Regions from separate parts of the Polaromonas sp. P2_G11 genome, predicted to be linked through region 1. Evidence: riboswitches for the same ligand, from Rfam matches in the RefSeq annotation. Region 1 holds a riboswitch; the other holds the start of a gene.
The links. Region 1 has a riboswitch for glycine ahead of gcvT (glycine cleavage system aminomethyltransferase GcvT). Riboswitches for the same ligand answer to the same signal wherever they lie in the genome.

Region 1 (3,843 bases):
TTGCCCATGGGCATGCCGAAGCGCTGGGTGTTGCCGAGCACAATGTCGGCATCCCATTCACCGGGCGGGGCCAGCAGCGTGAGCGCCAGCAGATCGGCAGCGACGCACAGGGCCGCGCCGTCGACATGCGCCTGGCCGGCCAGCGGGCGCAGGTCATGGATGCTGCCTGTGGTGGCGGGGTATTGCGCCAGCACGCCGAAGTAATTGCCTTCGGCCATCAGCTGCGGCACCGTGACGGCGGCCGTGCTGACCTTGATTTCGATGCCCAGCGGTTTGGCGCGGGTTTGAATCACTTCAATCGTCTGCGGATGGCAGTCGCCCGCCACGATGAAGACATTGCTTTTGCTTTTTACACTGCGCTTGGCCAGCGTCATGGCTTCGGCGGCGGCGGTGGCTTCGTCGAGCATGGAGGCGTTGGCGATCGGCATGCCGGTCAGGTCGCAGACCATGGTCTGGAAGTTGATCAGCGCTTCCATGCGGCCCTGCGAGATCTCGGCCTGGTAAGGCGTGTAAGCCGTGTACCAGGCGGGGTTCTCGAGGATGTTGCGCAGGATCACGCCTGGCGTGTAGGTGCCGTAGTAGCCCTGGCCGATGAAATTCTTGAACACCTGGTTCTTGGCCGCGATGGCCTTGAGCTGCTTGAGCGCGGCAGCCTCTGTGACAGGCGCGGGGATCGCCATGGCCGTGCTGCGCGCAATCGAGCGCGGAACGATGCCTTCCACCAGCGCGCGGCGCGAAGCCGAGCCCACGATGCTGAGCATGTGTACTTCGTCGGCGTCATCGATGCCGATGTGGCGGGCGATGAATTCGGCGGGGTTTTCAAGGTCGCCCAGGGGCTTGGCGGTTTGCATCAACATGTCGGGTCCCGTGTCAGGCTTGGCAGCCAGGAGTCAGAAAAAAGAATCGGTCAGAAAATCAGGCAGCGAAAGCGGTGTAGCGGGTTTCGTCCATCAGCGCGTCAAGCTGCGTTGGGTCGGACAGCTTGACTTTGAAAAACCAGCCGGCGCCCATCGGGTCGCTGTTAGCGAGAGACGGGTCGTCTCTTAGGGCTTCGTTGATTTCGGTGACTTCGCCACTCAAGGGCATATACACGTCGGCCGCGGCCTTGACGGATTCGACAACACCGGCGGTTTCTTTCTGGGCGAAGGTGGTGCCGACAGCCGGCAGGTCCACAAACACCACATCGCCCAGCGCATCCTGCGCATGCACGGTGATGCCGACGGTGGCGACGTTGCCTTCAATCTTGACCCATTCGTGGTCTTCGGTGTATTTGACGGTCATGAGGTTCTCCAGGGGTTGAGTGGGGTGAATAAAACGGGGAGCTTGATCTGGTGCTTAACCGCGGTAGTAGCGGGCGGGAACGAAAGGCATGGCGACCACTTCCATGGGCACCGGCTTGCCGCGCACGATGGCGTTCACGCGTGTGCCTAGCGCAGCGAACTCAGGTTTGATGTAACCCATGGCGACGGGCTGGTTGATGGTGGGGCCCAACAAACCGCTGGTGACTTCGCCGATAGCCATGCCGTCGGTGCTTTGCAGTTCGGTGTGGTCGCGTACAGGAACGCGCTCCAGCGCCACCAGGCCGATACGCTTGCGGGTGAGTAGGGCGGGGTCTGCCAGTTGGGCCAGGATTTTGTCCGCACCCGGAAAGCCGCCGGCACGTGCGCCACCCGTGCGGCGGATCTTTTGCATGGCCCAGTTGAGGTTGGCCTCCACCGGCGTGGTGGTGGTGTCAATGTCGTTGCCATAGAGGCACAGGCCCGCTTCCAGCCGCAGCGAATTGCGCGCGCCCAGGCCGATGGGTTTGACTTCAGGTTGCGCGAGCAGCGCGCGTGCGAGTGCGTCAGCTTGCGAAGCAGGCACCGAGACTTCAAAGCCATCTTCACCGGTGTAGCCGCTGCGGGTGATGAAGCAGTCGCAGCCGGCCACGGTGAAGCGCCCGCCGGTCATGAACACCAGCTTTTCGACGCCTGGCGCCAGTCGCTGCAAGGCCGTGACGGCCTGCGGGCCCTGCAGTGCCATCAGAGCCATCTCGGGCATGGGGATGACTTCGCAGCGCGAACCGATTTTGGCCTGGATGTGCGCGATGTCGCCCGCCTTGCACGCACCGTTGACGATGACAAACAGGTCGCCGCCGTTCGCATAGTCACGGTTGAAGAACATCAGGTCGTCGATGATGCCGCCGTCGTCGTTCAACAGCAGGCCGTAGCGCTGCTTGCCGGCGGGCAGGTCGATCACATCAACGGGTATCAGGGATTCCAGCGCGACTGCGGCATCAGCACCCACCAGGCGTAGCTGGCCCATGTGGGACACGTCAAAAAGGCCGGCAGCCTGGCGTGTGTGGTGGTGTTCCGCCATCAGGCCCGCGGGGTACTGCACTGGCATCGAATAGCCCGCGAAAGGCACCATGCGCGCGCCAAGCTCCACATGCAGGTCATGCAGGGGCGTTTTCAACAAGGTTTCGGGGGCGGCGGAAGAGGTGGACGAATCGGACAAGGCATTCTCCAGGGGGCAAACACGGTCATGGCAAGAACTTGTTCTCAATCCATGGGCTGCCCCTGCTGTCCACTTTACCTGAGAGATTCACCCGGCGATGCAGGCTTGCTCCTTCGGTGGGCTGCCCGTGAAAGGCGGCCTCTCTCCAGTAGGGAACGCCTTGCCGCGTGGTGCGCCGCAGGGCGGTTGCCAGTCCTTTTGCCTGAGCGTTCAGTGCTACTCAAGGGGGGTGCCCCCCGGGTGCTCGTGCGCCTTCGGCGGTTTTCGCGAGGAAAACTCTCTCCTGACACCGCTGAGTGTAACGGAAGCCGCTGTCGGCTCGATCAGGCGGCCTGGTGCTGCGGCAGCAGCATGGCGATGCGCTCGCTGATGGAGTCGGCGCGCTCGTGGCCCGCGATTTTTTCGATTTCCTCGATCATTTCGCGCGAGGCGCTGAGCATGGTCTCGCGGTCTTTGGCATTGCGCAGCGCTTCGCGAAAGCGCTCGGCCATCTCCGGGTTGCGCCGGGCGAACATGCGTTCGCAGATGTCGAACAGGAACATCCGGGTTGTGGCAAGCGAGCGCTTGCCTTCAAATTGATCGGCAGAGACCTGAATGGCCTGGGTGGTTTCGGGGCTGGGAAAGTTCTGTAACTGCGCCGGCGTGAGTGTTTGGGCGGGTGCAGGCGCAGGGTTTTTTGCCGGCGCGGACGTCTTGCCGGGATGGGCTTCCAGAAAGCCGTCGCGCAAAAGGCGCAGGGCAATGGCTTCGCCGTCGCCCTCAAACAGCGGGCGGAAGTCCTGGGCCGACTTGCTGCCGTCGGCCATCAGCAGCAGGGTGCGCTCGCGCTGGCCTAGCGTTCTCACGCCGGGCTTGAGCTCGGCACGGGCACGGTCGGTTTTGTGAAGCTGCATGGATTTCATCCTGAAATGAAACCCCGAGCATGGCTGCTGAAAATGACAGCCTCGTGAATCCTGTCCGAAAAGCTATTTTGCGTAGACGAGATCCCGCAGAGCCAGCGACAGCTGCGGGACGTAAGTGATCACCATCAGGCAAGCCAGTATCACCAATACAAACGGGAGCAGGTGGGTCACGATGCGGTCCAGCGATATCCTGGCGACGGTGCAGGCTGCAAACAGGTTCACGCCGAATGGCGGCGTGATCATGCCCAGCGCAAGGTTGACCACCATCACCAGCCCGAAGTGCACCGGGTCAATGCCGAAATGCACTGCCACTGGCGCCAGGATGGGCGCCAGCACGATGATGGCTGCGCTGGTTTCAATGAACATGCCGATGATGAATAGCGCCGCGTTGACGCCCAACAGGAAGAGGGCGGGCGACTGCAGCACGGCTTCCAGCCAGTGGCCT
Region 2 (3,843 bases), 1.3 Mb from region 1:
ACCTGGACACGCACATCAACGACGTGATCAACCTGATCGAAGCGGAAGAGCTGCACGAGGTGACGCTCGCGGTGCATTCCTATGCCGGCATGATCGGCACGGCCGTCACTGACCGCATGCCCGACCGCATCAAGCACCTGGTGTATGTGGATGCGGTGGTGCCCAAGCCCGGCGAGAGCTGGAGCAGCACGCAGGCCAGCGCCACGCAGCAGCAGCGCATGGCGGCGGCGCAAGCTTCACCCAGCTTCAGCTTTCCGGCGCCCGACCCGGAGGTGTTCGGCCTGCACGATGCCGACCGTGAATGGGTCAAGCGCCGACAGACGCCGCACCCCGGCAATACCTACCAGGCACCGCTGGACTTTGACGTGAAGCGCGTGGCCGCTGTGCCGCGCACCTTTGTCAGCTGCACGCAGCCGGCACTGGCCACGATTGAGCCGAGCCGGCTGCGCGTGAAGGACGCCAAGTTCTGGGACGGTGCATGGCTGCCGAATTCGCGCGTGGTGGAGATCAAGACCGGCCATGACCCCATGATCAGCGAACCGGCTGCGCTGACGAAGATTTTGCTGGAAAGCGCTGAATGACCCTGGTGAGCCGCCGCCAGTTCACTGCCGTGCTGGCAGCCGGGCTGGCCGTGCCCCAGCTCGCGCTGGCCAAAGACACGGCCCTGCCTGTGCCGGCCTCTTTGCCGGCGGCCGCTGGAATCGCCTTCGCCAAAAATGAACCACTGGTGCTGTTGGTCAGCCTGCCCGGCTGCCCCTTCTGCGAACTGGTGCGGCGCAACTACCTGTTGCCGGGGCAACGCGATGGCAGCCTGCACGCCTGGCAGCTCAACATCAGCGACCGCGCGACACCGCTGACCGGCTTTGACGGCCAGGTGACGACGGCCGCCGCCCAGGTTGCGGCATGGAAGGCCGGCTTCACCCCCACGGTGCTGTTTCTGGGCCCGGCCGGGCAAGACCTGGCGGAACGGCTGGTCGGCCTGGCGTCTGTCGACTTTTATGGTGCCTATCTGGAAGAGCGGCTGGCACAGGCGCGCAAAGCTGTGCTGGCGCTCAGGTGAATGAAATGCAGACCGCCCCATTCGCAGCCGTGGGGATTTCTGGTTGCTATTGTTTTAATAGCTGCTCGCGCAATTACTGATTGGGCAAATGGCCTTTTTTATGCTTAAAACCGCCTTAAAAATGACCCCGCAAAGGATTCTGGCGTGTCGCACAGCGTTTTTTGCCCCTGCACAACAACCTGCCAGCCGTCACGCGCATGACTGACCAGGAATCGCTGCTTGCCGCTATCCACGAGGAAGTGGTCTTGCAGGCCTACAACCCGGCCTGGCCCCAGCAGTTTGTGGCTGAGCGGGACCGCCTGCTTGCGCTCTCCCCCCAGCTGCCGGCCCGCCTGATCGACATCCAGCACATCGGCAGCACGGCCGTGCCCGGCCTGGCGGCCAAACCGGTGATTGACATGCTGGCCGGTGTGGAATCAATCGCGGCGGCTGAAGCGCTTCTGGCGCCGCTGTGCGCCAACGGCTACACGACCTCCGCTGAATTCAATGCCTCGCTGTCTGACCGCAAATGGCTGATGCGCTGGGCAGAGGGGCGGCGCACGCATCACCTGCACCTGGTGGTGCACGGCGGCGAGGTGTGGGCGCAGCGCCTGCGTTTTCGCGACGCCCTGCGTTCGGACCCGGCGCTGGCGGCGCGCTATGCCGCGCTCAAGGCGGAACTGGCGGCCAGGCACCCGGGTGACCGCGAGGCCTATACCGATGCCAAAGCCGCGTTTGTGAACGCGGCCAGCTAAGGCTGAGCCGCCCTGCTTCCTACTATTAAGCCGCTGAATCAACCCGCTAGACCTGTACTGAACGCCCTATTCACGCTTGGCAAAACAGGCTTCGGTGGTAAATTCAAACCCGTTCAAGCAGGAGAGCGCTGCCCCACAAGGCAGCCACCGAAGGCGCAAACTTCCATAATCGCTCAGGTCCCGTACTGCCCGGAACACACAGCCGTCTGGAGAGACGCCGCACGCAAGGTGCAGCGCACCGAAGGAGCAAAGCCGAAGCTTGTCATCGACATCAAAGCAGCGGCTGAATCTCTCAGGTAACAAGGACAGTGGAAGCGGCCGCAAGCATGTGATGGCTTGGCGGTTGCCACGTTTCTTTTTGATTCAAGCACCCCAAGGCATTGCACTTGCGCAACTGCAATGTTCTGCTTGAATGAAAAGGAATCGTCATGAAAGTCATGGTTTTGGGAGCTGGTGTCACGGGTATCACCACGGCCTGGTATTTGGCGCAACGCGGCCATGAAGTAACGGTGGTGGAGCGCCGCAACGCGGCCGCGATGGAAACCAGTTTTGCCAACGGCGGGCAAATATCGGTGAGCCATGCGGAACCCTGGGCCAACCCGGGCGCGCCGCTCAAGGTCTTGCAATGGCTGGCGCGTGAAGATGCGCCTCTGCTCTTCAGGCTGCGCGCCGATGTGAACCAGTGGCTGTGGGGGCTGGAGTTTTTGCGCAACTGCACGCCCGCGCGTACGGCACAAAACATCAAGCAGATCGTGAACCTGGGCATGTACAGCCGCGGCGCGCTGCAAAAACTGCGCGCCGAGCTGGGCCTGCTGTACAACGCGCAGACCAAGGGCATCCTGCACTTCTATACCAGCCAGGCCGAGTACGACGCGGCGCAGGAGCCCGCACGCATCATGCGCGAGCACGGCTGCGAGCTCGACATGAAGACGGCCGACGAATGTGTGGCGATTGAGCCCGCACTGGCGCAATGCCGCGGCAGCATCGTGGGCGGCAGCATGACACCCAGCGATGAATCGGGTGACGCCCGCGCTTTTACCGCCGCGCTGGCTGCGCGTTGCGAGCAGGCCGGTGTGAAATTTTTGTACAACACCACGGTGCTGGGCCTGGACGCCGCGCAGGGGCAGCTCAATGGCGTGCAGGTGGCGATGGGCAGCGGCGAGGCCGGCGGCAAGGTCGAGATGCTGAAAGCCGATGCGTATGTGATGTGCCTGGGCGCCTTCAGCGCGCAGTGGGCCAAGGTGCTGGGGCAAAGCCTGCGCATCTACCCGGCCAAGGGTTACTCGGTCACGCTGCCAGTGATCAACGAAGCCGCTTCCTATCAGGTCAGCCTGACGGATGACGAATACAAGCTGGTGTTCTCGCGCTTTGGCAACCGCTTGCGCATTGCCGGCACGGCCGAGCTTAATGGCTACAACACCGAGCTGAACCTGGTGCGCTGCAACGCCATCGTGCGCCGTGTAAAACAACTCTTTCCCGACATGACGGACGGCGAAGGCGCGCAGTTCTGGACGGGCCTGCGGCCGGCCACACCGAGCAATGTGCCTTACATCGGCAAAAGCAAGGCCTCCAATGTCTTCCTCAACACGGGCCACGGCACGCTGGGCTGGACGCATGCCTGCGGCTCGGGCGCGGCGATTGCGGACATCGTGAGCGGGCGCGTGCCGGAAGTCGACTTTGCATTTACGGGGATGGCGGCGCCGGGGCGTGTGATGGCGTTGCCGGGGATGGCAAAGGCCTGAACCCGCGCCGCCGCAAGCGCCCGCGAGAAGAGACGCGCAAGTTTGGGCGTCTCACCCTTTTCTGCTCAAAACCGCCAGCCAAGCCCCACACCCAACAACATCGGGTCGGCCTTGAACGTGCCGATGTTGGCGCCGCCCGCGGACACGTCGGTGCGGATGTAGACCTTCTTCAGGTCGAAGTTCAGGGACAGCTGCTTGCCGAGGGGAATGTCCACGCCGACCTGCAGCGCCGGGCCCCAGCTGCTGCGTTTGATGTCCACGCCAGCCGGCAGGCTGACCGCACTGAAGCGGGTGTAGTTGACGCCCG

Region 2: another riboswitch for glycine. It lies ahead of AC1DWQ_RS06515 (D-amino acid dehydrogenase); the one in region 1 lies ahead of gcvT (glycine cleavage system aminomethyltransferase GcvT).

What each region holds. Positions count from the first base shown of each region.
Region 1 is NZ_JBFUFE010000001.1:83,215-87,057, reverse strand. Features, by position in the region: gene gcvP (aminomethyl-transferring glycine dehydrogenase) at 1-857, opposite strand, end outside; gene gcvH (glycine cleavage system protein GcvH) at 916-1,281, opposite strand; gene gcvT (glycine cleavage system aminomethyltransferase GcvT) at 1,336-2,496, opposite strand; glycine riboswitch at 2,552-2,655, opposite strand; glycine riboswitch at 2,677-2,792, opposite strand; gene AC1DWQ_RS00415 (hypothetical protein) at 2,820-3,389, opposite strand; gene AC1DWQ_RS00410 (TRAP transporter large permease) at 3,462-3,843, opposite strand, start outside.
Region 2 is NZ_JBFUFE010000001.1:1,338,655-1,342,497, forward strand. Features, by position in the region: gene AC1DWQ_RS06500 (alpha/beta fold hydrolase) at 1-581, shown strand, start outside; gene AC1DWQ_RS06505 (thioredoxin domain-containing protein) at 578-1,060, shown strand; gene AC1DWQ_RS06510 (GrpB family protein) at 1,258-1,794, shown strand; glycine riboswitch at 1,991-2,112, shown strand; gene AC1DWQ_RS06515 (D-amino acid dehydrogenase) at 2,223-3,536, shown strand; gene AC1DWQ_RS06520 (OmpW/AlkL family protein) at 3,602-3,843, opposite strand, start outside.